DNA from 2 places in the Sulfitobacter sp. IGS-18 genome. Region 2 is predicted to be linked to the other one. Evidence: riboswitches for the same ligand, from Rfam matches in the RefSeq annotation. Region 2 holds a riboswitch; the other holds the start of a gene.
The links. Region 2 has a riboswitch for thiamine pyrophosphate ahead of ACWNZ3_RS17610 (thiamine ABC transporter substrate-binding protein). Riboswitches for the same ligand answer to the same signal wherever they lie in the genome.
Positions count from the first base shown of each region.

Region 1: linked by a shared signal. The riboswitch ahead of thiD (bifunctional hydroxymethylpyrimidine kinase/phosphomethylpyrimidine kinase) and the one ahead of ACWNZ3_RS17610 (thiamine ABC transporter substrate-binding protein) in region 2 are both predicted to bind thiamine pyrophosphate.

Region 1 is NZ_JCAQIH010000002.1:320,190-335,988, forward strand. It holds gene tenA (thiaminase II) at 1-27, opposite strand, end outside; gene ACWNZ3_RS19640 (ABC transporter substrate-binding protein) at 27-965, opposite strand; gene ACWNZ3_RS19645 (HesA/MoeB/ThiF family protein) at 971-1,957, opposite strand; gene ACWNZ3_RS19650 (thiamine phosphate synthase) at 1,954-2,550, opposite strand; gene ACWNZ3_RS19655 (thiazole synthase) at 2,547-3,320, opposite strand; gene thiS (sulfur carrier protein ThiS) at 3,324-3,521, opposite strand; gene ACWNZ3_RS19665 (FAD-dependent oxidoreductase) at 3,505-4,500, opposite strand; gene thiD (bifunctional hydroxymethylpyrimidine kinase/phosphomethylpyrimidine kinase) at 4,497-5,306, opposite strand; TPP riboswitch at 5,365-5,465, opposite strand; gene ACWNZ3_RS19675 (LysR family transcriptional regulator) at 5,587-6,441, opposite strand; gene ACWNZ3_RS19680 (ester cyclase) at 6,536-6,952, shown strand; gene ACWNZ3_RS19685 (SDR family oxidoreductase) at 6,954-8,009, shown strand; gene ACWNZ3_RS19690 (NAD(P)H-binding protein) at 8,040-8,843, opposite strand; gene ACWNZ3_RS19695 (winged helix-turn-helix transcriptional regulator) at 8,915-9,319, shown strand; gene ACWNZ3_RS19700 (ANTAR domain-containing response regulator) at 9,543-10,127, shown strand; gene ACWNZ3_RS19705 (ABC transporter substrate-binding protein) at 10,124-11,230, shown strand; gene ACWNZ3_RS19710 (CmpA/NrtA family ABC transporter substrate-binding protein) at 11,493-12,845, shown strand; gene ACWNZ3_RS19715 (ABC transporter permease) at 12,909-13,991, shown strand; gene ACWNZ3_RS19720 (ABC transporter ATP-binding protein) at 13,997-15,676, shown strand; gene nirB (nitrite reductase large subunit NirB) at 15,680-15,799, shown strand, end outside.
Region 2 is NZ_CM184556.1:3,620,810-3,636,608, reverse strand. It holds gene dxs (1-deoxy-D-xylulose-5-phosphate synthase) at 1-1,891, opposite strand, end outside; gene ACWNZ3_RS17665 (polyprenyl synthetase family protein) at 1,906-2,772, opposite strand; gene ACWNZ3_RS17660 (exodeoxyribonuclease VII small subunit) at 2,778-3,020, opposite strand; gene ACWNZ3_RS17655 (response regulator) at 3,148-3,849, opposite strand; gene ACWNZ3_RS17650 (MarR family winged helix-turn-helix transcriptional regulator) at 3,846-4,358, opposite strand; gene ACWNZ3_RS17645 (branched-chain amino acid aminotransferase) at 4,506-5,375, shown strand; gene ACWNZ3_RS17640 (cyclase family protein) at 5,421-6,365, opposite strand; gene ACWNZ3_RS17635 (alkaline phosphatase D family protein) at 6,640-8,193, shown strand; gene ACWNZ3_RS17630 (SDR family NAD(P)-dependent oxidoreductase) at 8,240-9,013, opposite strand; gene cobO (cob(I)yrinic acid a,c-diamide adenosyltransferase) at 9,013-9,609, opposite strand; gene ACWNZ3_RS17620 (DMT family transporter) at 9,630-10,565, opposite strand; gene aroC (chorismate synthase) at 10,573-11,904, opposite strand; TPP riboswitch at 11,996-12,095, shown strand; gene ACWNZ3_RS17610 (thiamine ABC transporter substrate-binding protein) at 12,130-13,113, shown strand; gene ACWNZ3_RS17605 (thiamine/thiamine pyrophosphate ABC transporter permease ThiP) at 13,089-14,642, shown strand; gene ACWNZ3_RS17600 (thiamine ABC transporter ATP-binding protein) at 14,629-15,321, shown strand; gene ACWNZ3_RS17595 (6,7-dimethyl-8-ribityllumazine synthase) at 15,373-15,799, opposite strand, start outside.

The DNA of each region.
Region 1 (15,799 bases), on a different replicon from region 2:
GAATGTCTTGCCATAATCCGGTGCCATCAGTTCGCCGTCACGTCGATGGCGATGCTGGACACGGGGTTTTGCGACGGGATCAGCCCGGCCTCATGCAAGAAGGCCTCGAACCTGGCATAACGACCCTCATCCATGGCTGTTGGGCGCAGGGCAAAACGTGGCAATGTATCAACCCAGGCCCTGGCGTTCAGTTCGTCCTGCAGCTCGGCCGAGGTGCCGGAAAAGATTTCCCAGCTCTTCTCGGGATTGTTCACCATGTACTGCGTCGCCTTTTCGGTCGCGGCCAGAAAGCGGGCAATCCTGTCTTTGTCCATCGTCTCGGAGTTGGCGACGTAGATAAGCTCATCGTAGGAAGGAAGGCCTTCTTCCTCGACGAAAAAGCAATTGCCCCCGACGCCTTCGATTTCCATCTGATTGAGTTCAAAGTTGCGATAGGCACCGATGACCGCATCGACCTGACCAGACATCAGGGAGGGGGACATCGACCAGTTTACATTGACCATTTCCACATCTTCCAGGGACAGCCCATGGTGGCGCAGGATTGTCCCCAGCACCGCCTCTTCGACCCCGCCGACGGAATAACCAACCTTTTTGCCTGCCAGGTCAGCAGGGGTCCGGATCGGCCCGTCCGCGAGGGTCAGAAGGCAGTTCAGCGGTGTGGCGACCAGGGTGCCGACCCGTTGCAACGGCAGGCCTTCATGTATCTGCAGGTGAAGCTGCGGTTGATAGGACACCGCCAGATCGGCCTGTCCGGCAGCCACCAGCTTTGGCGGATCGGACGGATCGGCTGGGGCGATGATTGCAACTTCTAGATCCTGTTCCGCGAAATATCCCAGTTCCTGTGCCAGAATGATCGGTCCGTGATCTGGATTGATGAACCAATCGAGCAGCACACTCATCTCATCGGCGGCCATCAGGGGAGAGGCCGCAAAGGAAAGAGCGGCAGTCAAATGGGTCAGTTTCATATCGGTTATCTTCCTGTTGGCGGGCTGTCGCCCATTGCGATTAAGGTGATGTCGCCGCCCCAATAGGAGCGAAGAAGACGGGCGGCCTGCCAGGCGCGCAAACCGGTTCGGCAGGCAAAGATCGCGCGCTGACCGGCGGTTGGCGTTGGCCGTTGATCGGCGAATTGCGCCACGGTGAGGCGCCGCGCATCTGTGGTGACCGGGATCACGGCTTCATCCTTGCTGCGCAGTTCGACAACAAAGTCGCCGCCGGTCACCTCGGAGGCGGCGACGAAGGTGAAATCCGCTACAGGGTCCGGTGCGGTGTCAAACCGGAACCCGCTGGATCGGAAATTCTGCATGTCAAAGCGGATCAGCTGGCCCAATGGGGATGGTTTCTGGCCGATCAGATATGCCAGGGCCATCTGTGCCTGAGCGGCCCCGATCATGCCGACAACGGGGCCCATGACCCCGGCTGTGGCACAACTTTCCGCGCGGTCAGGCAGGTCAGGAAACACGGCGCGCAAGGAGGGTGCCGTTTGGCAAAAGCCGCCCACATAGCCGCCCAGTCGCAAGACAGATGCGCTGATCAGGGGGACGCCCAGTGCCTTGCAGGTATCTGACAGGATATAGCTGGTGGCAAAACTGTCGGCGCAATCCAGAACAAGCGTGGCCTGGGACACCAGTGAAGCCGCATTCGTGGGGTCCAGCGGAGCCACGACAGTGTCGATTGCGCAGGCCCCGTTCAACGCCCGCAGGGTTCCGGCGGCGACAGAGGCCTTGGCCCGACCGACATCCGCCTCGCGGAACAGGGTCTGCCGGTGGAGGTTGGACAGCGAAACCAGGTCACCATCCACCAGGGTCAGCCGCCCCACGCCCGCGCCAGCCAGATATTGCAGTACCGGCGCCCCCAGGCCGCCGACACCCACCACAAGGACATGCCCAGCCTGGATTGCCCCCTGCCCCGCAAGACCCACTTCGGGCAGGCAGATCTGACGCGCATATCGGCTCATCTTGTCGCCCTCAACCAGGCGCGGACACGCTCCTCGGGGTTTTCGTTCAAGGTGATGTCGGTGACAGCGGCGACCACATCGGCGCCTGCCTCGAATGCCCCCGGCGCGCGGTCGACCGACATGCCGCCGATTGCGATCAAGGGCGTCTTCCCGATCAGCCCGCGCCAGGTGGTCAGCTTTGCAAGACCCTGTTCATGCCATTTCATTTTCTTCAGGATCGTCGGATAGATCGGACCCAGGGCGATATAATCAGGGGCCAGCGCCATCGCGCGCGCCAGCTCTGCCCTGTCATGGGTGCTGATCCCCAGCCGCAGCTTTGCGGCGCGGATGGCAGCCATATCAGCGCCATCCAGGTCTTCCTGCCCCAGGTGGATGTAATCGCAACCGGCATCAATTGCGGCCTGCCAGTAATCGTTGACGATCAAGGTGCAGCCATGCTCCACACAGATCCGTTTCGCACGCTGGATATGGTCGCCTATCACATCCGGCGCTGCGTCCTTGATCCGCAATTGCACCAGTTTGATGCCAAGCGGAACAAGCCGTTCAATCCAATCCGCACTGTCGAAAATCGGATAAAAGCGATCCAATGTCATTCGAGGAACGCCTTTCCGATTACCGGGGTCGACGGGGCCGCCATGTCACGCGGGCCCATCGGGTCGGCGGCATGGGCCAGCTGTCCGGCCCGGATCGCACTTGCAAAAGCCTCTGCCATGGCGGCGGGGTCACCTGCCTTGGCCACGGCTGTGTTCAGCAGAACAGCGTCAAAGCCCATCTCCATCGCGGCGGCGGCATGGGACGGCAGGCCAAGGCCCGCATCAATGACCAATGGCACATCCGGGAAATGGGCGCGCATGGCGCGCAGGCCAAAGACATTGTTCAGCCCGAGCCCCGACCCGATCGGCGCACCCCACGGCATCAGCACCTCGCAACCCGCGTGCAACAGCCTGTCGGCCACGACCAGATCCTCCGTGGTATAGGGAAACACCTGAAACCCGTCCTCGGACAGAATGCGCGCGGCCTCGACAAGGCCAAAGACATCGGGCTGCAAGGTGTCTTCTTCGCCAATGACTTCCAGCTTGATCCACCTGGTATCAAACACTTCACGCGCCATATGTGCAGTTGTCACCGCCTCTTTGACACTGTGGCACCCGGCGGTATTGGGCAGGATGTGCACACCAAGTTGGCGAATGAGCTGCCAGAAGTCCTGACCGGCGCGGTCCTGACCGGTTTCACGGCGCAACGACACGGTCGCCACGCCGGCGCCGCTGCGTTTGAAGGCATCCGCCAGGATTGCAGGGGACGGATATTGTGCGGTCCCCAGCATCAGGCCATTGGGCAATGTCGTGCCGTAAAATTCCGACATGGCCTAGCCCCCCTGCATCGGGGCAAGGACCTCAACCGCATCGCCCGGCGAAAGCGCATGATCCGGGCGGGCCGGTGCGGGCACAAATTCGCCGTTTACGGCAGTGGCAACTTTGGCATCGCCAAAGCCTTCGGCCAAAAGCAGATCGGCCAGGGTCGCAACCTGCGCGTCGATCGGGGCTCCGTTAAGCAGCAGTTTCATCCATCACCTCAGGCGTTTTGTTGTCAATGATCAGATCGGCCACCATCCGCGCCAGCGCCGGGGCCAAAAGAAAGCCGTGCCGGAACAGGCCGTTGGCCCGGATCAGGTTTCCGTTGCGCCGGATGCGGGGCAGGTTGTCGGGAAAGGCAGGACGGCTATCAACGCCGATTTCCAGCACCTCGGCCTCCCCGAAGGCGGGGTTCAGCGCATAGGCGGCGCTGAGCAATTCCAGCAAGGCACGTGCGGTAACATACTTGCCTGCCTGCCCTTCGATCATCGTCGCACCCAGCATGAAAACACCGTCGCCACGGGGCACCAGATACAGCGGAACCCGGGGATGCAGCAGCCGGATCGGGCGCGATATGCTGACATCGGGGCAGGACAGAACCAGCATTTCGCCTTTGACACCGCGCAGGTCACCCAGTCTGTCCCTGGCCTGAAATCCCCGGCAATCAATGGTCAGGCCGCGTTGTGCATATCTGTCGGGGTCGGCATCTTCCTGAACAAATACCGCACCATCCGCCAGGAGACTGGCGCGCAACCGGGCAAGTGCGCGGCGGGGGGCAAGATGGGCTTCGCTCTCAAAGAACAATCCCTTGGTAAATCTTCCGCCCAGATCGGGTTCCAGGTCTGAAATCTCTGCTCCGCTCACCTGGCGAAATCCGGTGGTGCGCCGGGCGAAGCGGGCAAGATCGGCTGTGTCGCGCATCGACGATACAACAAGCGAGCCGCACCGGTGGACCGCGCCGGTCTTGGCCTCCCACCAGTCTGCGGCTTCGCGTCCCAGCCTGACAACGGGTTCCTCGGCGCTTTCGCCTTCGCAGAACGGGGCAAGCATGCCGCCCGCCCACCAGGAACAGGCATGGGGGCCGATGTCGTTGTGCCGGTCCACCAAGACGACACCGACCCCGCAATCCAGCAGTGTCCGCGCGACGCAAAGACCGGCAACGCCGCCCCCTATGATCGTGACTTCGGTCATTTCCATTGACCATGGAAGTGATGAACGGGGCCATGACCCTTTCCGATGTGCAGGGTATCGGCGGCCCTGATCGCCGCATGAAGATATCCGTGCGCCGCTTTCACGGCATCCTCAAGGTCGCGCCCCTGTGCAAGATAGGCTGCAATCGCGGCGGAATAGGTGCATCCCGTACCATGGGTGTTGCGCGTGTCGATCCGGGGCGCGGCAAACGTCGCGACCAGGCCGCTTTCATTGACCAGCACATCGGTGCAGGTGCCGCCAACGCCATGCCCGCCTTTCATCAATACGTTCCTTGGCCCCAACCCGACCAGCCGTTGCCCTTGTTGCACCATCTCTTCGAGCGTGGTGGCGGCGGTTGTGCCCAGCAACCGCGCGGCCTCCGGCAAATTCGGGGTGAGCAGGCCAGCCTGTGGCAGGATCTGCGTGATCAGGGCCGCCACGGCGGCATCCTGCAACAGCGCATCACCCGATTTCGCGATCATCACCGGATCAACGACACTCAACCCGTCGAACACAGCCAGGCGTTCCGCGGTGGCCGCAACGATCGGTACGGAGAACAACATCCCCAGTTTGATCACATCGACATCCAGATCCGACAGGACCGCGTCGATCTGCGCGGCAACAACATCGGCGGGGATCTCATGCACCGCTGTCACGCCTGTTGTGTTCTGGGCGGTCACCGCGGTGATGACACTCGCGCCATAGGCCCCGGTTGCCGAGATCGCCTTGATGTCCGCCTGAATGCCGGCGCCGCCGCCACTGTCAGAGCCGGCAATGGTCAGGACAATCGGTGTGTGGTTCGTCACGGGCACGTCTCCAGGGTACGGGCGTGCCAACGCAAGAATGAGTTTTGTGCGATCTGTTTCGCACAATCTACCCGTTCCCTACGCCGGTATGACCCGGATCAGGTTCGACGGGTCGGTGCATGCACCTCTCAGCCCGGATGGGCCCCCCGACGGATGATTTCGTTATCGCTTCGTCGTCGCTGACGCGCGAAGCAATGCAATTCTGTGACATGGGTAGGACAGGATGTCGCGAACTTCAACAGCCGATTTTCCGGCCCCTCAGATCGCCGCGCACGGCACTTCAGCGCCCGCGCGCACCGGCCCGAAGCAACGTATCGCGCAGCACATCGAAAAACGCGCGCAGGTGGGGCTGGCGCAGGGTCTGGGGGCGGGTGACCAGAAACACATCCATCGGCGGCAGGTCTGCCGCGCCGAAAGGCTGCACCAGACGCGCCGCCAGCAGATCAGGCAGAACCGCCACACCGTATCCGCTGGCGCAGGCCTGAAGCTGGGCCGAAAAGGAGGAGACCCGGAAACGCGAGGATACGAAGCCTGCTGCCCGTGCCGCGCGCAGATGGGGGGTCTGATCAAAGGGCGGCGAAAGGTCGATCATCGCGGCATCGCCCGGCCCGGCATTGGAAGGCAGGCGGCTGGCATATTCGGCCGCGCAATAGACGCCATAGGAAAGTGACGCGACCTTGTTGTAAATCAGCGATGGTTCGCCCAGGTGAATGGTGCGGACCGCGATATCGACACTGCCGCGCGCGACCTTTGTCAGGGTCGCATCCACCAAAAGATCGACACTGCATCGCGGATGCAGATCGATATAGCGGTCAATTGCCTGCGTCAGCACGGGCACGAAGCCGTCGCCTGCTGTGACCGTCACACCGCCGGACAATTCGCCGTTGCTGCTGACGGTCTGTTGTTGCAGATCGCGTTCAAGCCGCTCTGCAGTGGCGGTCAAAGCGGCCCCCCTTGCGGTCAGACGCAGGCCCTCGACGCTGCGCTCGACCACGGGTTCGCCGATCTCTTCCTCCAGCCGGGTGATGCGCCGCGACAGAGTCGAGGCCGCCATGCCCAGAACCTGGCCTGCCTGCAGGAAACTGCCCCGCCGCGAGATGGCCAGAAGTACGCGAAGATCATCCCAATCGGTCATGGTTCATTTTGCATGCACGCAAAACGATTGTCCATTGCTGTGTGTTCTTGGAATGCGCTGCCCGTCGTAGATTGGACCAGCAAAGGAGACACAGATGCTAATCCCATTCAATTTTACCGACCGCGCCACCAAGGCATTCAACACACGTGACCTTGACGCGCTGCTTGCCTTGATGTCGGAAGATTTCCACTTCGTCGATCCGATGACCGAAACCCGTGGCCGCGAGGAGACCCGCATACGCGAACAGGCCTTGTTCGATGCCTTTCCCGATGTGAAGGTCCAGATGTCACCCGTTGTCTGGAACAACCGGCATCTGGCAATGACCGCCGAGTTCACCGGCACCTTCACAGGGCCTTTCGCCATGGGGGGTCACATGATCCAGCCAAGCGGTAAGCCCTTCCGGTTCCGCTTTGCCGGGTTCTTCACCTTCAACGATGAACATGCGACCCACGAAGAGGTGTTTTACGACCGTATTGCCCTGATGCAGGCCCTTGGCCAGGACCTGGGCTGAGATGGTTGGACGCGACACAAAAGTTGCCTTCGTCACCGGGGCGACCGGGCTCTTGGGCAACAATCTGGTCCGCGCGCTGCTGGCAGAGGGGGTTCAGGTGCGGGGCCTGGCCCGCTCGGCCGGGAAGGCGCGGCAGCAATTCGGGGCGTTGGAGGGGCTCGACATCGTCGAAGGCGACATGCAGGACATACCGGGGTTCGCCGGGGCCCTGGCAGGCTGCGACACGCTGTTCCACACCGCGGCTTATTTCCGCGACAGCTACTACGGCGGCAGGCACTGGGAGATGCTGAAGGCGATCAACGTCGATGCGACCGGGCAGCTTCTGACGGCGGCGCATGAGGCCGGTATCCGCCAGATCGTGCACACCAGTTCCATTGCTGTGGTGGACGGCAAAAAGGGACAGGTGGTGGACGAAACCATGAAACGGCCCGCCAAGGGTGCGGATGATTATTACCGGTCCAAGATCCTGTCGGACCAGATTGTCATGGAACATCTTGAGAATCATGCCGACACTTTCGGCGTTTTCGTCATGCCCGGCTGGATGCACGGACCGGGTGACCGGGGGCCAACTGCGGCAGGGCAATTCACCCTGGACTTCATGCAGGGCAAGCTGCCCGGCATCCCGCCTGCCACCTTTGCCTTTGTCGATGCGCGCGACGTGGCCCAGGCCGAGATCCGCGCGCTGCGGCAAGGCCGCAGGGGCGAGCATTATCTGGCCGCCGGGCGACATGTGGCGATGGCAGAGCTGATGCAGCTTTACGAAAAGACCACCGGCGTCGCCGCGCCAAAGCGGCGGATTCCGGCAGCCGCCCTCTGGCTGATCGCGGGGCTTCAAGAGGGTGTGGCCCGCCTGACCGGTCGCCCCGCGCTGCTGAGCCTCGCTGCGGTGCGCAACATGCGCAAGGAATTTGACCACAGCCGTTTTGATCCGGCCAAGTCGCGCTCGGAACTGGGGCTGTCGTTCCGCCCGATGGCGCAGACCATTGCCGACGAAGTCGCCTGGTACCGGGACAATGGCATGTTGCCTGCCGGTTCCGGGCGCGCGCACCGGGCATGAACGGGCGCACCCGGAACACGGCTGTTTCGCTCAGGGCTGGGCCATCGCCTGCGCCACCGCACTGGCAATTGTCAAAGCGTCCTGCGGCTCTGCCACCAGTTTAACAAGATCGGTGTTTTCGACCGCAAGGTATCCGGCGGTAGCGGCGGAAGCGATGGACATCAGCATCGGGGCCTGGAAGGGCAGCAACGGCATCTGCCCAAGCAGTTCCCGCTCTGCCTCGAAGGCATTCGGGACATATGGAACGCCGAGGGTCCCGGCGATCTCCGCCGCCGAAATCGCCGCCGTCCCGGCAAGCTCGTAGCTGCGGCCGACATGGGCATCCGGCGCCTTGAGCACGCTCACCGCAGCGGCGGCCAGATCGTTGCGCGCAACGGCAGAGATGCCCCCGTTCCCGAATGGCGTGGTGATCTTCCCGCCGCGCGGGGCCAAAAGCGCGCCGACCAGTTCGGCGTAAAGTCCGTTGCGCAGAATGGTCCATTTCATCCCGCTGGCCTGCAGCGCGCGCTCGGTCCAGCGGTGCGCAAGTGCAAAGCCGAGATGCACGCCACTGGCGTGCAGGCTGCTGTAGATGACATGGCCGACACCCTGCGCACGCGCCGCTTCCACCACGGCGCCGTGACGGCGTATGACGACATCGTCCTCGGCATAGCCGGCCGAGGTCAGGAAAAGCGTGTCGACGCCGGAAAAATCCAATGTTTCGGGGTGGTCGAAATCCATTTGCCTGTCGGCGTCCGGCGCGCGGCTAGCGGTCCGCAGGTCCAAACCTGCCGCACTGGCCTGGCGTGCGATTTGCGAGGCGAGTTGCCCCGAGCTGCCGGTAATCAGTATCATGATGCTTCCTTTCCGTGTTGGTTCCCGGCTAACCTAGGGAGGCCATCAGGGGCACGTAAGGAGGCACTTGGATGTCGGTTACGAACACGGTTGTGCGCAGGGCATCGTTGGAATCCTGCGGGTCAGACGACCACGAAGATTGCGGGCTGGAGCTGATCCTGGTCCGGTTGGGCGAGCAATGGACGGTCAGGGTCCTGGCGGAACTGGCAGGCGGACCGCTGCGCTACCGGGTGCTTGAACGGGCGCTGGACGGCATTTCCCAGCGGATGCTGACCCTGACCCTGCGGCGCCTGGAACGTGACGGTCATCTGCTGCGGCATGTCGAGCCGACCGTGCCGCCCAAGGTCACCTATGAACTGACGGAACTGGGCCATGCCTTTGCGGCGCAGGTCGCGACGCTGGTGGAGTGGAGCCGGCAACACAAGGAGGCGATCAATGCTGCCCAGGATACATTTGACGCGTCGGGACGGGACTGACCGACGGCCCGTCTGGCGCCCTGCCCCCTCCATTTCCACAGGCTGAACCAACGCGCCACAGCGGTTCCGGGCGGAGTTGGCTGAAAGTTGGTTTATTGCTGGCGCGTTGGATATGCACATGTGAAATGCATAACGCCCAATCCATAGGCAGAGTGCTGAAAAGCGGCCCGGATCGGTTGAATTCAAATTGCGTCGCATTCCTCTGCGTGATGACGTCCGGCCCATGCAGCGGATTCTCAAGATCATCATCGTTGAAACAGACCCCTCGCGCGCCGCGTTGATCGAGGAAAGCCTCGCGCATGCGGGGCAGTACGAATTGCTAACGATCACCGATATGTCCCGGCTGACGGCGGCGATTGCGGATCATAATCCGGATATCATCCTGATCGACCTGGACAATCCCTCCCGCGACTCGCTTGAGGAACTGAGGCTCGCCTCGGCCCCGTTGGAGCGCCCGGTGGCCTTGTTCGTTGATCAAAGCGACGCAAACCTGACCAAGCTTGCGATAGAGGCTGGTGTTTCCGCCTATGTCGTCGACGGGTTGCGCGCGGATCGGCTGAAACCGATCATTGATGCCGCTGTGGCCCGCTTCACCATGTTCCGCCAGATGCGCAACGAATTGGCGACCACCAAACGCGCCCTGGAAGAACGCAAGGTGATCGACCGGGCCAAGGGCTTGCTGATGAAGGCCCGGGGCATTGATGAACAAGCCGCCTATGACCTGTTGCGGCGCGCGGCGATGGATCAGGGCCGCAAGGTCTATGACGTTGCCGAGGCGCTGGTGACCACTGCCGGGCTTTTGTCATGACCGCGAAGCTGCCCGTCGCATTCTTGCCGCTGATCGACGCCGCGCCGCTGATCGTTGCGGTCGAGCTGGGCTTTGACAGGGACGAAGGGATCGCCCTGGACCTGCGGCGCGCGCATTCGTGGTCCAGCCTGCGCGATATGGTGTCCTTTGGTCAGGTCACGGCAGCGCAGATGCTGGCACCGATGCCGGTGGCGACGGCGCTGGGGCTGGTTGGCACCGGTGCGGCGCTTGCCAGCGTTGCGGTGCTGTCCACCAATGGCGAGGTCATCGGTGTCAGCAACGCCATGGCGCAGCGCATCCGCGACACCGGATACAGCTTTGCCACAGGATTTGGCGATGCCCGCGCCGCCGGACAGGCGCTGATCGCTGCGGCGGACGGGCCGCTCCGGATCGGCGTGCCCTTTCCTTTTTCGATGCATGCAGAGCTTTTGTACCATTGGCTGACCGCACTGGGCCTGCCCGCCCCCGCCGCCGTCGACATCCGCACAGTGCCGCCACCGCTGATGGCCAGCGCCCTTGCGGCGGGCGAGCTGGACGCCTTTTGCGTGGGTGAACCCTGGGGGTCGATGGCGGTTGAAACCAATGCGGGGGCCCTGTTGCTGCCCGGCAGCGCGATCTGGCCCGGCGCGCCGGAGAAGGTGCTGGGCGTGCGGGCGGACCTGGCCGACGCCAGCCCCGAGCCGCTGCGCGCGATGATCCGCGCCCTGTGGCGCGCAGGCGAGTGGCTGAGCGATCCGCAAAGCCGCACCACCGCCTGCGCGTTCCTGTCCCGGCGCGACTATGTCGATGTTCCCGCGGAGATGATCGACCGCGCCCTGTCCGGCCATCTGACCCTCACCTCACGCGGTGACAGCCGGATCGTGCCCGATTTTGTCGGTTTTGCCCAGAACACCCCGCAGCAAGACCATGCCGCCTGGATCGCCGGACGTCTGGCCGCGCGGCTGGGGCTGGACCGGGCCACCGCGCGCCAGGCCGCAATTGCCACCTGGCGCACCGATCTGCACGACACGGCGCTGCGGGCGATTCCCGGTTACAGCCCGCGTCCGGATGCGATGACCCATTCATTTGATGGTCAAGAATTCAGCCCCTCCCTGCAGGAGTGACCGAAAATGCAGCAGATTTCCGCTGCAACGCAGAAAACTGCCTTTCTGCGGCCGCAAATTCCCCTTCGGTATTGATTTAACCCTCTGCTTTTCCCAACCTGAAGCTCAGGAAGACAATGGCGTCTTCCGAAATCCAATTCCCAAAGTCCGGGTAATCCGAGCACAGCCGCTCGACCCCTCGTGCATGCGCATGGGGCTGGTCAGCGGTTATTTTCGTTTGTCCGGGGCGCCTGCCTTCCGGATCACACAAGGGACAAAGTACATGAACAGACTTGCGACCTGCCTACTCGCCTCCACCCTGCTGACCGGCCCGGCCTTTGCCGAGATGCTGGCGCTTGAAAAGGATGAACTGACACTCGGCTTTATCAAGCTGACCGATATGGCCCCGCTCGCGGTGGCCTATGAGAACGGCTATTTCCTGGATGAGGGGCTCTTCGTCACGCTTGAAGCACAGGCAAACTGGAAAGTGCTTCTGGACGGGGTAATCGGCGGTCAGCTGGACGGGGCGCATATGCTGGCCGGTCAACCACTGGCAGCGACCATCGGCTATGGCACGCAGGCCCATATCATCACCCCCTTCTCGATGGATCTGAACGGCAATGGCATCACCGTTTCCAATGCGGTCTGGGAAGAGATGAAACCGAATATCCCGACCAATGCCGACGGGTTGCCGCAGCATCCGATCTCGGCACAGGCGTTGGCCCCGGTGGTGGAACGCTACAAGGCCGATGGCAAACCCTTCAACATGGGCATGGTCTTTCCGGTCTCGACCCACAATTACGAGCTGCGCTACTGGCTGGCTGCCGGCGGGCTGAACCCGGGTCTTTACAGCCCCGATGACACCTCGGGGCAGATTGGCGCGGACGTATTCCTTTCCGTGACCCCGCCGCCGCAGATGCCCGCCACGCTGGAGGCCGGCACGATCGACGGCTATTGCGTGGGCGAGCCGTGGAACCAGCAAGCGGTGGTCAAGGGCATCGGCGTGCCGGTGATCACCGACTATGAGCTGTGGAAAAACAACCCGGAAAAGGTATTCGGCATCACCGCCGAGTTTGCCGAGCAAAATCCAAACACCACGCTGGCCCTGACCAAGGCGCTGATCCGCGCCGCCATCTGGCTGGACGAGAACGAGAATGCAAACCGCGAGGCCGCGGTCGAGATCCTGAGCCGCCCGGAATACGTGGGCGCCGATGCCGAGGTGATCGCCGCCTCGATGACCGGAACCTTCGAATATGAGCCGGGTGATGTGCGCGAGGTGCCCGATTTCAACGTCTTCTTCCGCTACAACGCCACCTACCCGTTCTATTCGGACGCGGTTTGGTATCTGACGCAGATGCGCCGCTGGGGCCAGATCGCCGAAACCAAGGACGACACATGGTTCGATGAAACCGCGCGTTCGGTTTACCGCCCCGACATCTATCTGGACGCCGCACGCCTGCTGGTGGACGAAGGCAATGCCGCCGAGGCCGATTTTCCCTGGGACAGTGACGGCTACAAGGCGCCGACACCCGCCGCAGATGTCATCGACGGCATTCCTTTCGATGGCAAAGCGCCCAACGCCTATATCGACAGCCTGCCCATCGGACTGAAGTCCGGTGAGGTTGCCGGCGGCTGACCCTTCCGCACCGCCCTGCCTGCGGGGCGGTGCATCTTTCCCTTTTACGTACCGGAGACCGCAATGACAGTCGTCGATCCCGATCACCTGGACACCAAGCACAAAGAGGCGCGCCGCGCCGTCTGGTTCACCCGCATCAACAAGGCAGACGCCTGGTTTTCCGTTCTTGGTCTTGCCTGGCTGACCCCTCTGCTCAAGGCCGCGGCGGGCGACAATCCGCGCGGACAGATGCGCGATGTCTGGCGGCTGCTGGGTGTGCCGCTGTTGTCCATCATCGTCTTCCTGATGCTCTGGGCCACCCTCGCCCCGCGTGTCGTCACATCATTGGGCGCGATCCCCGGCCCCGTTGCGGTCTGGGAACAGGCCATGGAGCTGAACGCGGATGCCATCGACAAACGCGCCAAGGCAGCAATGTTCCACGAGCGGCTGGACCAGCGCAACGCGCGGTTGATCGAAGCCGGGCGCGCGGATGAGGTCAAGCAGATCGCCTATACCGGCGCGCCCAGCTATTACGACCAGATCTGGACCTCGATCAAGACCGTGTTCTTCGGCTTTCTGGTGGCCTCGGTGGTTGCGATCCCGCTGGGCATTGCTGCGGGCCTGTCGCCCACGGCCAATGCGGCCCTGAACCCGTTGATCCAGATTTTCAAACCGGTGTCGCCATTGGCATGGCTGCCGATTGTCACCATGGTGGTTTCGGCAGTCTATGCCACCAACGACGGGATGTTCTCCAAATCCTTCCTGGTCTCCGCGATCACCGTGACGTTGTGTTCCCTCTGGCCCACGCTGATCAACACCGCCCTTGGCGTCGCTTCCATCGACCGCGACCTGATCAGCGTCAGCCGGGTGCTGAAGATGGGCCCCTACGCCAAGATCACCAAGCTGGTTCTGCCCTCGGCGCTGCCGCTGATCTTTACCGGACTGCGGCTCAGCCTTGGGGTGGGCTGGATGGTGCTGATCGCGGCGGAAATGCTGGCGCAGAACCCCGGCCTTGGCAAATTCGTCTGGGATGAATTCCAGAACGGATCATCGCAATCGCTGGCCCGCATCATCGTCGCGGTGCTGACCATCGGCATCATCGGCTTCCTTCTGGACCGGGTGATGTACGCGATGCAGTCGTTCTTTACCTTCTCGGCGCAGCGGTGAGCGGCATGGGTATTCTTGAATTCAGGAACGTGAACAAGGGCTTTGGCGAAGGCACGCACCGCGCCGAGGTTCTGAAAAACATCACCCTGAGCGTGAAGGAGGGCGAGTTCCTGGCCATCCTGGGGTTCTCCGGGACCGGAAAATCCACCCTGATGAACCTGATCGCTGGGCTTGAGATGCCCGACAGCGGCACCTTGACCTTTCGGGAGGCGCCGGTCACGGGGCCGGGACCAGACCGGGGTCTGGTCTTTCAAAGCTACAGCCTGATGCCCTGGCTGACCGTGCGCGGCAACATCATGCTGGCCATCGAAGCGGTGCACGGCAAGCTGTCGAAGCCCGAAAAGATTGCCAAGGCGGATCATTACATCGCCATGGTTGGTCTTGCCCATGCCGCGCACCGCCGCCCGGCGGAACTGTCGGGGGGCATGCGTCAGCGGGTGGCCGTGGCGCGGGCGCTGGCGATGGAGCCTGACCTGCTGCTGCTGGACGAGCCGCTGTCGGCTCTCGATGCATTGACCCGCGCCAATCTGGCCGATGAGATCCTGGAGATCTGGGAGGCCGACAAGAAGACCTGTGTCCTGATCACCAACGACGTGGACGAGGCGATCCTGCTGGCCGACCGCATCATCGTGCTGAACCCCGACGGCACGCTGGCAGCGCCGATCCCGGTGACCATCCCGCGCCCGCGGAACCGTGACGCGATGAACCATGATGCGGGCTTCAAGAAGCTGCGCGCAGAGGTCACGCAATACCTGATGGACGTGGGCATTGCCGCCAAGGTTGCCGAAACACGCCACCTGCCGGACGTGAAACCGGTTCACCAGATGATCCCGGCTGCCGTCCGGGGCGCCCGCGAAGGCATGATCGAGCAGCGGTTCCTCGACTTCTCTCAGCTGCACAAGGTGTATCCGACCCCCAAGGGGCCTCTGACGGTGGTCGAGGATTTCGACCTCAAGGTAAATCAGGGCGAATTCATCAGCCTGATCGGCCATTCCGGCTGCGGCAAATCCACCGTGCTGACCATGGCGGCCGGCCTGAATGACATTTCCCAAGGCGCGATCAAGCTGGACGGCCGCCACGTCGAGGGCGCCGACCCGGAACGTGCCGTCGTGTTCCAGTCGCCCAATCTGTTCCCCTGGCTGACCGCCAAGGAAAACGTCGCGATTGGTGTGGACAAGGTCTATCCCCGGGCGAGCCAGTCCGAGCGGCAGGAGGTGGTCGAATACTACCTTGAACGCGTGGGGCTGGCCGATGCGATGGACCGTGGCGCGCATTCCATGTCGAACGGGATGAAGCAGCGCGTCGGCATCGCGCGCGCCTTTGCCCTCAGCCCCAAGCTGCTGTTGCTGGATGAGCCATTCGGGATGCTGGATTCCCTCACCCGCTGGGAGTTGCAGGAGGTCCTGATGGAAGTGTGGTCGCGCACCAAGGTGACGGCGATCTGCGTCACCCATGACGTGGACGAGGCGATCCTGCTGGCGGACCGCGTCGTGATGATGACCAACGGACCGCAGGCCACCATTGGCAAGATCACCGATGTAAGGCTGCCGCGCCCGCGCACCCGCAAGGCGCTGCTGGCCCACCCCGATTACTATGCGTACCGGCAGGAAGTCCTCGACTTTCTGACCGAATACGAACACGGCGCGAAGCCCGCGCCCAAGCCAAAACCCCTTGCGGCGGAGTAAGTCATGACCAGAAATCTGATTGTTATCGGTGCCGGAATGGCCTCGGGCCGGATGCTGGAGCATCTGTTCGAAACCCAGCCCGGCGCGTGGAAAGTCACCCTGTTCAATGCCGAGCCGCGCGGC
Region 2 (15,799 bases):
CATCCAGTACCTTGGCCTCGATCTGTTCGGCGTTCATACCCGCAACCGCATACATATCTGCCGGTGAGGCCTGGTCGATGAAGATGTCGGGCAAGACCATGGAGCGGTATTTCAGCCCCTTGTCAAAGACACCTTCCTCCGCCAGCAATTGCGCCACATGGCTGCCAAAACCACCGACGGCACCTTCCTCGATGGTGATCAGCGCTTCGTGATCCGCCGCCAGGGACAGGATCAGGTCGCGGTCCAGCGGTTTGGCGAAACGTGCATCGGCGATGGTGGGGGTGATCCCCTTGGCCGCCAGCGCCTCGGCGGCTTTTTCGACCTCGGCCAGCCGGGTGCCGAAGGACAGCAGCGCCACGCGGCTGCCCTGCCGGATCATCCGGCCCTTGCCGATCTCAAGCGGTTTGCCGCGCTCCGGCATGTCCACGCCGTTGCCCTCGCCACGGGGAAAACGAAAGGCGATGGGCCCGTCGTCATGGGCAGCCGCCGTGGCGACCATGTGTTTCAGCTCCGCCTCGTCCGCGGCGGCCATGACGACAAAGCCGGGCAGGTTGGCAAGGTAGGCCACATCGAATGCGCCCGCATGAGTCGCCCCGTCAGCCCCCACCAGACCCGCGCGGTCGATGGCAAAGCGGACCGGCAGGCGCTGGATCGCCACGTCATGCACCACCTGGTCGTACCCGCGTTGCAGGAAGGTCGAATACATCGTGCAGAAGGGCCGCATCCCGCCGGCAGCAAGCGCGGCAGAAAAGGTCACTCCATGCTGTTCGGCGATGCCCACGTCAAAGCAGCGCGACGGATAGCGTTCGGCGAAAAGGTTCAGCCCGGTGCCATCCGGCATCGCAGCGGTCACGGCGCAGATCTTGTCGTCCTCTGCCGCTTCCTCCAACAGGGTCTTGGCAAAGACCGAAGTATAGCTGGGCGCGTTGGAAGGTGCCTTTTTCTGTTCGCCGGTGACGACATTGAACCTGGACACGCCGTGCCCCTTGTCCCGCGCGTTTTCCGCAGGGGCGTATCCCTTGCCCTTCTTGGTCAGCACATGGATCAGGATCGGCCCCGTCGCCCGCGCCCTGACCGTGCGCAGCACCGGCAGCAACTGGTTCATGTCATGCCCGTCGATGGGGCCGAGATAGGAAAAGCCCAGCTGTTCGAACAGGGTGCCGCCCACAGCCATGCCCTTGAGCATGTCCTTGGCGCGTTTCGCGCCCTCACGGAACGGATAGGGCAGCAGGCTGACCGCGCCCTTGGCCGCCGCCTTGAAATCCTGGAACGGTTCTTCGGCATAAAGGCGGCTGAGATAGCTGGACATCGCGCCCACCGGCGGGGCGATGGACATCTCGTTGTCGTTGAGGATCACGATCAGGCGCTTTTTCAGGTGACCTGCGTTGTTCATCGCCTCATAGGCCATACCGGCCGACATCGCCCCGTCGCCGATTACCGCAATCGCATCGCCCAGACCTTCGGGCACCACACCGCCCAGATCACGCGCCACGGCAAAGCCGAGCGCCGCGCTGATCGAGGTCGAACTATGCGCCGCGCCAAAGGGGTCATAGGGAGATTCGCTGCGCTTGGTGAACCCGCTCAGCCCGTCCTTTTGGCGCAGGGTGCGGATGCGGTCACGCCGCTCCGTCAGGATCTTGTGTGGATAGCACTGGTGGCCCACGTCCCAGATGATCTTGTCACGGGGGGTGTCAAAGACCGCGTGCAATGCGACCGTCAGCTCAACCACGCCCAGCCCGGCGCCCAGGTGTCCGCCCGTTTCGGAGACGGCAGAGACGGTCTCGGCCCGGACCTCGCGGGCAAGCTGAATGAGCTGGGTATCGGTCAGCCCGTGCATGTCAGCAGGGCGCTTGATCTTGTCCAGCAGCGGTGTGGCGGGTTGGTCAGGCATGTCTGCCCCCTCTGTCAATTCCTGCGGGTGACGGCAAAACGCGCGGCGTCCCGCAGCGTCTCGGCGTCTTTGCCATATACGTCAAGCGCATCACAGGCTGATTGCACCAGATCCTGGGCACGCTGTCTGGCTTCTTCAAGGCCCAGCAGGGACACGAATGTGGCCTTGCCTGCCCTGGCATCCTTGCCGGTGGCCTTGCCGACGGTAGCGGCATCACCCTCGACGTCCAGAATGTCATCTGCGATCTGAAAGGCAAGACCAAGCGCACCGGAATAGGCCGCCAGCGGTGCGGCATCTGCGCCCGCCATCCGCGGCCCGGCCATGGCGGACCAGCCGAACAGTGCGCCGGTCTTGCCCTGCTGCAATGCGGTGATCTGATCAAGCGTGAGCGGAGACAGGGCTGTTTCCGCCGCGATATCCAGCGCCTGGCCCAGCACCATGCCCCGCGCGCCGGCAGCCTGCGCGAGGGTGCGCGCCAGTTCCATGCGGGCGCTGTCATTGCCCGCATCGGGATGGGTGACCAGTTCGAAGGCCAGGGATTGCAACGCATCACCGGCCAGAACGGCTGTCGCCTCGTTCCAGGCGACATGCACCGTCGGCGCGCCGCGCCGCAGATCATCGTCATCCATGCAGGGCAGATCGTCATGTACCAGACTATAGGCATGCAGCGCTTCGATCGCAGTGGCAGGCCAGATCGCTTGCTCGGGGGATATCCCGTGCAGCCGGGCCGATTCCAGCACCAGAAATCCGCGCAGACACTTGCCGCCACGGGTGGCATGACCCATCGCCATGACAAAAGGCAGATCGTCAAATGACCCCAACACCCGCTCAAAGTGCTGTGCCACGGCATCCGCCGCCTCGGAGAGCCTGCTTTGGAACACCGCAGCTACAGGCCTTCGACCGCCTTGACACCGGTGGGGTTGCCATCGCCATCCAGCGTGATTGCGGCAACCTTTTCCTCGGCTTCTTTCAGCTTTGCCTCGCAGCGAGCTTTCAGGGCGGCGCCGCGCTCATAGAGCGCGATACTCTCGTCCAGCGCGACATCGCCACGCTCCAGTTGGCCCAGGACCTTCTCCAACTCCGCCATGGCGGTTTCAAAACTCATTTCTTCAACGGGTGTGTCGGACATCGGAGCCTCACTGATCATAGGTTGCGGCACAATAGCGATGATCGCCGATGGCTGCCAGCCATGCCCCCGCTTCTTTTTGGCAAAAATATTCTGGGGGCACACAGCCCCGGCGGTTGCAACAAGCGCGTCAGTCAGGGGCCAGCATGTAGCCCGCGCCGCGCACTGTCTGCAGGTATTGCGGCTGCTTGGGGTTCACCTCGATCTTGCGCCGCAGCCGGGTGATCTGCACATCCACCGCGCGTTCCTGGGCCTGACCCCGGTCACGGCCCAGTTCCTCGACCAGGCGTGCACGGCTCATCGGTTCGCCGGGCTGAGCGGCAAATATCCGCATCAGCTGCACCTCGGTCGCCGTCAGCCGGACCAGCTCGTCGCCCTGCCACAGCTCGCCGCGCTCCATGTCGTAGCGGTTGTGGCCCAGCGACAGAACCTTGGGCGCGGTATCCTCCGGCCGGGTCTCGGGCATCCGGCGCAGGATCGCGTTGATCCGCAGCAGCAGCTCCTTCGGCTCGAACGGCTTGGCGAGGTAATCATCCGCCCCTGCCTCCAGCCCTTCGATCCGGTTCCCGGTCTCGCCCTTGGCCGTCAGCAGCAGGATCGGGGTCTGCCGGGTTTCGCGCAGCGAGGCCGTGAGGGTAAGACCGTCCTCGCCGGGCATCATCACGTCCAGCACGATCAGGTCGAAATCCAGCCCCGACAGGATGCGCCGCGCATGGGCGGCGTCCCGCGCGGCGGTCACCAGGAATCCGTGCCGCATCAGGAATTTCTTCAGCAGGGTGCGAATGCGTTCATCGTCATCGACGATCAGCAGATGGGCGTCCATGGCGGTCATCCCCCGGTCTCGCGCAGCCGCGCATAGCTTGCACGCATCTCTGGGTCCATCATCGCCTCCAACACCTTGCGGAACCCTGCGACCGCTTCTGGCCCCGCTTCCCTGAAGGCAGCCCGCAACCGGGCGCGCTGCGCATCGGACAACTGCCGTTCCAGGGCCTTGCCTGCGTCGGTCAGGTGCAGATGGCGTTCACGTTTATCGTTCCGTCCTACCTTGCTTTCCACCAGACCATCCGCGATCAGGGTCCGCAACACACGGTTCAGTGACTGTTTCGTAACGCCAAGGATGTTCAGCAGGTTGTTCACCGTGGTGCCCGGCGCCCGGTTGATGAAGTGGATCGCCCGGTGATGCGCCCGGCCATAGGCCAGATCCATCAGAATTCGGTCGGGATCGGCGGTGAAGCCGCGATAGGCGAAGAACATCGCCTCGCTCCCCTGGCGCAGTTGTTCGTCCGTCAGAAACAGCAGGTTCTCGCCACCGATCCCTGTTGGGGCGCGTCCGTCCGCCATGATGTACCTCTTTGCCTTTGAGGGGGCATATTACGTCAGCCTTGTTGACACTCCAAGAGCGAAACGATAGTCATCCACAACTTTCACGACATAAAGTGTCCGACGCGGGCCTTGTCGCGCAACATTATTCAATCAAGGGGTGAAAAAATGGTAGGTGCCTATGATGACCGGGATGGTCACATCTGGATGGATGGCAAGATGGTCGATTGGCGCCAGGCCAATGTGCATATCCTGACCCATGCGATGCATTATGCCTCTTCCGTCTTCGAGGGGGAGCGTGCTTATGGCGGCAAGATCTTCAAGAGCCGCGCCCATTCGGAGCGTTTGAAACGCTCTGCCGAGATGATTGATTTCGAAATCCCGTACTCCGTGGACGAGATCGAGGCCGCCAAGGCCGAGGTTCTGAAAGTATCCGGTCTGACGGATGCCTATGTCCGTGCGGTGGCCTGGCGCGGCGCGGGCGACGACATGGGGGTCGCTTCGGCCCGCAACCCTGTCCGGCTGGCGATTGCTGCCTGGGAATGGGGTGCCTATTACGGCGACGCCAAGATGAAGGGCGCAAAGCTCGATATCTCCAAATGGAAACGTCCCAGCCCCGAGACGATCCCCGTCCATGCCAAGGCGGCGGGCCTTTACATGATCTGCACCATGTCCAAACACGCGGCTGAGGCCAAAGGATGTTCCGACGCCTTGTTCATGGATTATCGGGGCTACGTGGCCGAGGCGACGGGTGCCAACATCTTTTTCGTCAAGGACGGCGAGGTGCATACGCCTGACGCGGATTGCTTCCTTAACGGGATCACGCGCCAGACGGTGATCGGAATGCTCAAGGACAAGGGCATTGCGGTGCATGAGCGCCATATCATGCCGGAAGAGTTGGAAGGCTTCGAACAATGCTGGCTGACCGGCACGGCAGCCGAAGTGACCCCGGTGGGACAGATCGGCGATTATACCTTTGAAGTCGGCGCGATGACCCGCGAAATCGCGGAAAGCTACGAAAAGCTGGTCCGCAGCTGAGATAGCCCAAAGCAGAGGCGGGACCCCGGGGTCCCGCCCAGAGGTTCAGTACAGCGCGACAGGATTGACCATTGCCTGCACCGTTCCCTTGATCCGGGGCTGGCCCAGCACAAACATGAACTCGTTCACCCCATCACGCAGCAGCGGGCCGACATTCATGGTTTCCAGAATATAGATCCCGTTGTCCTTGAGCAGGGTGACATGGCCGTAGAACACCTTGTCTCCTTCTGCGGCGGGGATCGCGTCCAGCCCCCAGGTGTCCGCGCCCACCGCCATCGGGTTGAGCGAGGCGAGATAGACCGCGCCTTCGTTGGTCAGGCCGGGTTCGGCGCTGCCCCATAGCATCGGGTCGCTTTCCAGCATGCCTTCGGTCCAGCCGGTGTGAAACAGGATGATGTCACCCTCACCCATGGTGACACCCTGTGCCTCGGCGGCGGCCTTGATTTCTGTTGATCCGAAGTGTTCCCCGGCTTCCATGACCTCCTTGCCGAGGTGTTTCGCCATGTCGATGATCACAGCCCGCCCGACCAGTGGCGGCACATCATGGGTGCCCAGTTTGGTCAGGCCGGTGATGGCGGAAATCTCCTTTTCGTCGAGGCAGTTGTAGTAATGCCCGCCTTCGCCCAGATGCCCCAGCCCGTCCAGTTGCGAGCCGATGCCGATCCAGGTTTGCAGGATATCGTCGTTGTAGTTGCCCTCGTAGCCGAAGCTGGTCAGCTTCTGCCCGCCCTGCTGGTTGGGTTGCACCACCTGCAGGTTCAGCGACCGGGGCGGAAAGGCCGGCGTGTCCGGGCCGATGGTGATGCCCAGCGGCATGGATTTGCCCTGTTTGATCAGTTTGGCCGCCTCCAGCGTGCGTTCCGGCGTCACCAGGTTGGCGGAACCGATCGTGTCATCCGCACCCCATTTCGAAGGCGCGCAATCCTGCGCGAAACTCGCAGTCGCCCCCAGCACCAGCGCGGCCAGTGTCACGGTCATCATTCTTGTCATGGTTTCCTCCCTAGGATTAGGGGCCTCGGGCGAGATTCGCCTGGGCCCTGCGCAAAGGTTACACGAAATTTCCCCAATCACGGGAATCCCCGGCGAATTGGCCCGGGCTGAAACCGGCAGGTGCAGGGCGGTTACCCGCAGGGACCCCGGTGGGAACGGATGTGTCGGTTGCTGTCATGAAACCTTGAAAAACTTGTCACGAAACTGTCGGCAGACCGTTACGCGACTGCGGTTTGAGTGGCGCAGAATTCATCCAGACAGGGAAAACCCATCCATGACCAGACTCCTGCGCCCCACCCGCCGCTCCGTGCTGGCGGGGTCCGCCGCCTTTGCCGCAACGCTTGCAATGCCCGCAATCAGCCGCGCGTCCTCCCGGCCCGTATTCACCCATGGCGTTCAGTCAGGGGATGTGGACACGAATTCCGGTATGATCTGGACGCGCACCGACCGCCCCTCGCGGGTGATGGTCGAGGTTTCGACCACGGAGAGCTTTGCCAATGCACGTCAGCTGCCCAGCATGGACGCGGTGCCGGGGCATGACATGGCGGTCAAGCGGTTGCTGCAGGACCTGCCGAGCGACCAGGATATCTTTTACCGGTTCACCGCCGCCGATCTGACCGACCTCAACGTGACCTCCGAACCCCTGGTGGGGCGGTTCCGCACCGCGCCGACCGCACGCCGCGATGTGCGTTTTGCCTGGTCGGGCGACACGGCCGGTCAGGGCTGGGGCATCGACGCGAATGGCATGCGCACCTATGCGACGATGGCGCGCCATACGCCTGATTTCTTCCTGCATTCCGGCGACACGATCTATGCCGATGGCCCGATGCAGGACGAGGTCGACCTGCCTGACGGTGGTAAGTGGAAGAACGTGGTTCTGCCCGATGAAAAGCGCAAGGTTGCCGAAACGCTGGACGAATATCGCGGCCAGTGGAAATACAACATGCTGGACGAACATGTGCGTGCATTGAACGCGCAGGTGCCGACCTTCATGCAGTGGGACGACCATGAGGTCGTCAACAACTGGTCGGCGTCCAAGGACCTGACCGCCGATGACCGCTATACCGAGAAATCCGTGCATGTCCTGGCCGCCCGCGCTGCCCAGGCGTTCCACGAGATGACGCCGCTGCGGATCACCCCGGCAGAGCCGAACCGCGTTTACCGCAAGATCAACTATGGTCCGATGCTCGACGTGTTCTTTCTGGACCTGCGCAGCTACCGTGGCCCGAACGGCGCATCGCAGGAAAGCGAGATCAACGCGGACAGCACGATCCTGGGTTCCGAACAGATGGCATGGCTCAAGCGGGAACTGACCAATTCCACCGCCACCTGGAAGGTGATCGCCTGCGACATGCCGATTGGTCTGGTTGTACCCGATGGCGAAAAGATCGAAGGCGTGGCCAACAAGAACGACGGCGCACCGGGCGGTCGCGAGCTGGAAATCGCGGAACTGCTGCGCTTCATCAAGAACGCGCGGGTGCAGAACACCGTCTGGTTCACCGCTGACGTGCATTACACTGCGGCGCATTACTACAACCCCGACAAAGCACAGTTCCAGGACTTTGAACCGTTCTGGGAATTCGTCTCGGGGCCGCTGCATGCGGGCACGTTCGGGCCGAATGCGCTGGACGCGACCTTCGGGCCGGAGCTGAAGTTCGTGAAAGCCCCCGCAGAGGGTCAGGTGAACCTGCCGCCCAGCGCCGGCTTGCAGTTCTTTGGCCTCGTGGACATTGACGCGCAGACCCAGCAGATGACGGTGCGTCTGATGGACCGCGCAGACACCGAGCTTTACTCGGTCACGCTCGACCCCAAGGGCGCGTCGATCTGAGTATTCGATCCGAGATACCAGATGGGGCGGGCCGGTTTGGCCTGCCCTATTTGCGCAGCGCAGGCAGGCCGACGCCCGTGCTTTCGAAACCGCCGTCAGAGGCGATGACCTGCCCGGTGACATAGCTGGCTTTCTCCGAGCACAGGAATACGATGACTTCGGCGATCTCGCGCTCCGTGCCGTAGCGGTTCAGCGGAATCGCGTCATGGTAGGCGTCGATGATGTCCTGGGTATGCACGGCCATCGCCAGTTTGGTGCGCACCGGGCCCGGACAGACGCAATTGGCGCGGATGCCGTATTCACCCAGTTCCGCCGCCTGCTGTTTGGTCAGCTGGATCACCGCGGCCTTGGAGGTGCCATAGGCGACCCGAAGGGTAGAGGCGCGCAACCCCGAGATCGACGCGATGTTGACCAGGGCGCCCTTTGTGTCCTTCAGCGCGGGGGTGACCGCCTGCGACATCAGGAAGACACCGTCTAGATTGGTTTCCATCACCCGGCGCCACCGGGCGAAATCGGTCTGTTCGATCGGGCCGAAATCGGCCACGCCCGCGTTGTTCACCAGCGCGTCGATCCGCCCGAAACGCGACAGCACATCCGCGACGGTCCGGTCCACGGCGCCAGGGTCCGACACGTCGCAGACAAAGGCGCTGGCTGCCTGTCCAAGGTCGGCGGCTGCCTTTTGCAATGCGTCCGCATCGCGGTCCAATGCCGCGACCAGCCAGCCCTCTTCGATGAAGAGCCTTGCGGTGGCCAGCCCGATTCCCCGTGCAGCGCCGGTAACCAGCGCAACCTTCTGGGCCTTGCTCTGCTCTGCGGGCATCAGAAATCGACGCCCTTCTGCGCCTTGATCCCGGCCTTGAAGGGGTGTTTCACCTCGGTCATTTCGGTGACCAGATCGGCATATTCGCACAGCTCCGGCTTGGCGTCGCGCCCGGTCAGGATCACGCCGGTGCGCTTGTCGCGCGCCTCCAGCCCTGCGATGACCTGTTCGACCGACAGGTATTCATAACGCATGGCGATGTTGATCTCGTCCAGCACCACCAGATCGTAATCGCCGCTTTCCATCATCTCGCGCGCCTTGGCAAAGGCGGCCTGAGCGGCGGCGATGTCGCGTTCCTTGTCCTGCGTATCCCAGGTGAAGCCTTCGCCCATGGTGTGCCAGTCGACGCCGCCCAAACGGTCAAAGAACAGTCGCTCGCCGGTTTTCCACTTGCCCTTGATGAACTGGACAACACCAACGCGCTGTTTCCAGCCCAGCGCCCGCAACACCACGCCGAAGGCGGAAGACGACTTGCCCTTGCCCGCGCCGGTATGGACCAGCACCAGACCCATTTCCGGGTCCTGCAGCTCGGCCACCTTCTTGCGCTGTTCGGTCTGACGCTCCTGCATCTTTTCCTTGTGGGACTGGTCGGTCATGGCACTCTCCTTTTACGGGGTCAGGACTTGGGGTCGGACACGGCGCGCACCTTGCTGCGGTCCATGCCGAGCTGGTGTTCGCGCCAGATGACGAGGACACCGGCGCAGATCACCAGCGCGGCCCCCGCCAGCATCATGATCGTGGGCAGTTCGCCAAAGATGACATAGCCCAGAACAATTGCGAACAGCATCGAGGTATAATCATAGGGTGCCAGCATCGACACCGATCCAAAGCGGTAGGACGAGGTGACGAGGATCTGGGCAACACCGCCCACCAGCCCTGCCATCACCAGCAGCGCTGCGGTCTGGCCGGTCGGGACCACCCAGCCAAAGGGCATGGTAAGCAGCGACAGCACGGTTGCGGTGGCGGAAAAGTAGAAGACGATGGCAGCGGTATGTTCGTTCTGCACCAGCTGGCGCAGGTGCACCTGTACGAGGCTGCGCATCATCGTGGCACCGAGGATCAGCATGGCGCCGATGGTGGCCATATGGTCGAGCTGTGAACTGCCAAAGCGGGGCCACAGGATGATGACCACGCCAATCAATCCCACCGCCACGGCGCTGATGCGCAGCAGGCGAATGCGTTCGCCCAGCATCACGGCGGCCAGCACCACGGTGAAGATCGGCGTGGCGAAACCGATGGCTGTGACTTCGGGCAGGGGCAGCAGGCCGAGCCCGGCAAAGGTCAGGCCCATTGCGGTGGTCCCGAACAGCCCGCGCCAGACGTGGCCCATGGGGTTCCTGGCCTTGAGCCCGATCTTCAACTGTCCGCGCTGGGCCAGCCAGATCAGGATGATCGGGATCGCAAAGAGCGAGCGGAAAAAGACCTGCTCACCCGGCGGGATCTCGTCCGAGGTGGACTTGATGATCGCCGACATGCAGGTGAACAGAAAGATTGCGGTGATCTTGAGTGCAACCCCGAGCGCGGGTCTTTCGGAAAAATCTTCTACCTTCATGAATGGCTCATGCGTCCGGGCCGATGATGCCGCGGTTCTCGCCCACCTGTCCCCGGTGCAACAGCATGTGGTCAAGCAGCACACAGGCCATCATCGCCTCGCCCACCGGAACCGCCCGGATGCCGACACAGGGGTCGTGGCGGCCCTTGGTGATGATCTCGGTTTCCTCGCCGGTCTTGGTGATGGTCTTGCGTGTGGTCAGGATGCTGGAGGTCGGTTTCACCGCGAAACGCACCACGATGTCCTGCCCGGTGCTGATCCCGCCGAGGATGCCACCCGCGTGGTTGGAAGAATATCTCGGCTCCGCCCGCTTCACGATCGGCAGGCCGCCATTTGCGATCATGCGTTTGTTCAGCGCCTTGCGCGTGACCTGAAGCGTCATGCCGCCCTCGGCCTCGGTGAAATGGAACAGATCCTTCACCTTGAACCAGCGTTCCTTGTCGTTCTCGTTCTGAGGTCGGATGATATATGTTCCCGTGGCGTCCAGTCTGGCACCTTTGAAAAAGATCTCGACGATGTCTTCGGATGCAGGGGGTGCAAATATCTCATCCGCGTTCAGCTCACCGGTCAGCATCGCCGCCGACATGCCCTCGCCGATCTCCACGCCTTTGACCGCGTTGATGCTCATCATCGCGGCGGCCAGGTCGGTATCCAGCTTGCCATAGACCGGCGCACCAAGGCCCGCGGGTACGCCACGCGCCACGACCTCTATGATCGCGCCGACGCTGCTGCCCGATTTGCGCAGACCGTCGAGGTATTCCGCCCAATCGATTGCGGCTTTGGCGTCGGGCACCCAGAAGGGGTTTTGTTCGATCTGGTTCCAGTCAAAGGCATCGCGGTCGATCTTGTGCGGGCCCATCTGCACCATGTAGCCGGTGATTTGCACCTGGGGCGCAATTGCCTTGATCGCCTCGCGGGCCAGACCGCCCGCCGCAACCCGGCTCGCGGTTTCGCGGGCAGAGGACCGGCCGCCGCCGCGATAGTCGCGTACGCCGTATTTCTGGAAATAGGTGATGTCGGCATGGCCCGGGCGGAACTTGTCCTTGATGTCGCCGTAATCCTTTGACCGCTGGTCGGTATTCTCGATCATCAGCTGCACGGGCGTGCCGGTCGTGACGCCTTCGAACACGCCGGACAGGATGCGGACCTCGTCCGCCTCGCGGCGCTGGGTGGTGTATTTGTTCTGGCCCGGTTTCCGTTTGTCCAGCCAGTGCTGGATCATCGCCGCATCCACCGGCACGCCGGGGGGGCAGCCGTCAACCGTGGCGCCAAGCGCGGGCCCGTGGCTTTCGCCCCATGTGGTGACACGAAAAAGGTGGCCAAAGCTGTTGATCGACATAGGGACGCTCCTTTGCTGACCCTGTTACCGGGCGTGCAAAGGGGCCTCAAGGGATTTCGCCTTGCAAGTCGGGTAAGAGCGTCCTAGCTCTTGATGCACCTCGGGGGGCCCAATCGGGCTGAGATTGCGCAAGCTGACCCGTTGAACCTGAACCGGTTAACACCGGCGGAGGGAAGGTCTGGACATCCATCCAACGCTTTCTGACGCCGCATGATGGAGGATGCCATGAGACATCTAACTTTTGCTGCTTTAGCGACACTTGCCGCAACCGCCGCGCAGGCCGAGACGCCTGTGCTGACAGTCTATGCCGGCGATTATTTCACATCCGAATGGGGCCCCGGCCCGGTCATCGAGGCGGAATTTGAAAAGATCTGCGATTGCGATCTGCAATTCTCGACCGGCGATCTGCTGCCGCGCCTGCTGCTGGAGGGCAAGCGGACCAAGGCGGATGTGGTGATCGGCCTGACCTCGGACGTGACGGCCAAGGCGCGGGCGACCGGGCTTTTTGCGCCGCACGGCCAGGACAACAGCGCGCTGACGCTGCCGATCGAATGGACGGATGATGTGTTCCTGCCCTTCAACTACGGGCATACCGCCTTTGTCTTTGATGACACGCGGATGGAAAACCCGCCCGCGACCTTCGACGATCTGCTGAACATGCCTGATGACGTCAAGATCGTGATCCAGGACCCGCGCACGTCCATCTCGGGCCTCGCGCTGGTGCTGTGGGTCGAGGCGGTTTATGGCGACAAGGCGCAGGAAGCCTGGGGCAAGCTGGCACCGAAAATCCTGACGGTGACGAAGGATTGGTCGACCTCCTACGGGATGTTCACCGATGGTGAGGCGGACATGGTGCTGAGCTATACCACTTCGCCCGCTTATCACATGTTTGCCGAGGAAGACTTTACCAAACATGCCGCGCTCTTTCCGGAGGGGCATTATTTCATGGTCGAAACCGTGGCCAAGGTGGCAGATACGGATGTGCCGGAACTGGCGGATCAGTTCATGGGCTTCGTGATGTCTGAAATCTTCCAGAAACTGATCCCGGCCGCCAACTGGTCGCTGCCCTCGGCACTGCCGCAGGACCAGTGGCCGGACGGCTGGGCCAAGCTGGATCTGCCGGAAAAGGTGCTGTTCTACGATGAGACCGAAGCCGCCGCCGTGCAGGAGAAAGCGATCGAGGCATGGCGCAGCGCGCTGACCCAGTAACGCGCATTGCGGGCATGACCGCCGCCGGTTTGACGGTGGCGGTTGTGCTGGCGGCCTGTGTCGGGATTGTCTCGCGTGCCGAACCGGGGGGATTTGGCCCCGGCGACGGTGCAGCGATCCGGTTCACGGTCATGCAGGCGCTGCTGTCGGCCGGGTTTTCCGTTGTGCTGGCGGTGCCGCTTGCGCGGGCACTGGCGCGGCGGCAGTTCTTCGGGCATGGCATGTTGGTGATGCTGCTGGGGGTGCCCTTTATCCTGCCGGTGATTGTCGCCGTGATCGGCTTGCTGGCGGTGTTTGGCCGGAATGGCATGCTGAATACCGTGCTTGGCACCATGGGCCTGCCGGAACTGTCGATCTATGGGTTGCACGGTGTGGTGCTGGCGCATGTCTTTTTCAACCTGCCCCTCGCCACGCGGCTGCTGCTGCAGGGGTGGCAATCCATCCCGGCAGAGCGATTCCGGCTGGTGGCGCAGCTTGATCTGAGCCCCCGCGCCGTGGCGCGAACGCTGGAATGGCCGCTGTTGCGCCAGGTCGCGCCGGGGGCCTTTGCGCTGATCTTTGTCATCTGCCTGACCAGTTTTGCCGTGGCGCTGACCCTGGGCGGGGGGCCAAGGGCCACAACCATCGAACTCGCCATCTATCAGACCTTCCGCTACGATTTCGACCTGACGCGCGCGGCGTTGCTGTCGCTGGTTCAGCTGGTTGTTGCCGGCGGCGCGGCGCTGGTGGCGTTGTGGTTCATCCCTTCGGTGGGCATTGGCGGCGGGCTGGACCGGGTGCCGCGCCGGTGGGATGCGCGCGGCGGCATCCAGCGCTGGGGCGATGTTGCATTGATCCTGCTGGGCGCGGCCTTTCTGCTGCTGCCACTGGGGGCAGTTGTGCTGAGGGGCGTTGCCGGGCTGCCGATGATGCCGGCTTCGGTCTGGCAGGCGGCGGGGGCGTCACTGGGCGTGGCCATGCTCAGCATCGTGGTTTTGCTGGCGCTGGCACTGCCCATGGCGGGCTGGATCGCCGGCAGGGCGTCGGGTGGGGTGGAAGCCATCGGCCTGTTTGGCCTGTCCGCCTCTCCGCTGATGATCGGGACGGGGTGGTTCATCCTGCTCAACCCGGTGGTGGACCCGGTGGCATTGGCGCTGCCGGTAACGGCGCTGGTGAATGCACTGATGGCCCTGCCCTTTGCGCTGCGGATCCTGGTGCCGCGCCTGCGGGACACGTTGCGTGAATATGGCCGGTTGAGTGCTTCGCTGCAGATGCGTGGCTGGTCGCTCTGGCGGTGGGTGATCCTGCCGCGCCTGCGGCCTCAGGTCGGCTTTGCGGCGGGGCTGGCGGGGGCGCTGTCGATCGGGGATCTGGGCGTGATTGCGCTTTTTGCCGATCCGGACCGCGCCACCTTGCCTTTGCAGATGTACCGGCTGATGGGGTCCTACCAGATGCAGGCGGCTGCCGGCGCGGCGGTGCTGCTGCTGGTCATGGCGCTGGGCGTGTTCTGGATTTGCGACAGAGGAGGGCGCTGGCATGCTGCGGATTGAGAAGGTGGAAATCACGCTGGGCAGTTTTCGGTTGTCCGCTGACATGGCGCTTGAGCAGGGTCGGAAATATGCGGTGATCGGCCCTTCGGGCGCGGGAAAATCGACGCTGCTGGGGGCGCTGGGCGGGTTCGTGCCGCTGACGGCAGGGCGGTTGATCTGGCGGGGGCAGGACATCACGCAAGCGGCCCCGGGCGCACGGCCCATGACGATGTTGTTTCAGGACAACAACCTGTTTCCGCACCTGAGCGTGACGCAGAATGTCGGGTTGGGGATCAACCCCGAAATGCGGCTGAGCGCGGAGGACCGCAGCCGGGTGACGCAGGCGCTGGAGCGGGTGGGGCTGAGCGCATATGCGGACAAGCGGCCCGGCGCGCTGTCCGGCGGGCAGCAAGGCCGTGTGGCGCTGGCGCGCGTGCTGGTGCAGGCACGGCCGCTTCTGTTGCTGGACGAACCCTTTGCTGCCTTGGGACCGGCGCTGCGCAACGAGATGCTGGATCTGGTGCAGGACCTTGTGGCGGAAACGGGGGCGGCACTGATCATGGTGACCCATGCGCCCGATGATGTGCGCCGGATCGCGGATGAGGTGATCTTTGTCGCGGGCGGCGTGGCAGAGGCACCGCAACCGGCGGCGGCGTTGATGGACAACCCGCCGCCGGAACTGAGGGATTACCTGGGCTGAAGGTGCCGGAATTTTCGAAAATTCCGGTCCGATCTTTTCAAAAAGATCGGGTTACGCCGGGATCGGTTCCAGGGCCTCAAGCATGCCCAGCGCCGCTTTTGCGGCTTCTTTCCCCTTGAGCACGAAGTGGTCCCGATAGATGGCATTGTGATGTGCGGTTTCCTGATACTGGTGCGGTGTCAGGGACACGGACAGCACGGGCACACCGGTTTCAAGCCCCACGCGCATCAGCCCGTCAACCACCGCAGCGGCGACAAAGTCGTGCCGGTAGATGCCGCCATCCACGACGAAGGCGGCACAGGCGATGGCGGCATAGCGGTCCTGCCGGGCCAGTTTCTGCGCCATGAGCGGCATTTCGAACGCGCCGGGCACGTCGAAGACATCGACCTGGTCGGCGGGAATGATTTCGGTAAAGCCGTCAAGCGCGCGGTCCACGATATCGGCGTGCCACGCAGCTTTGACAAAGGCGAAGCGGGCG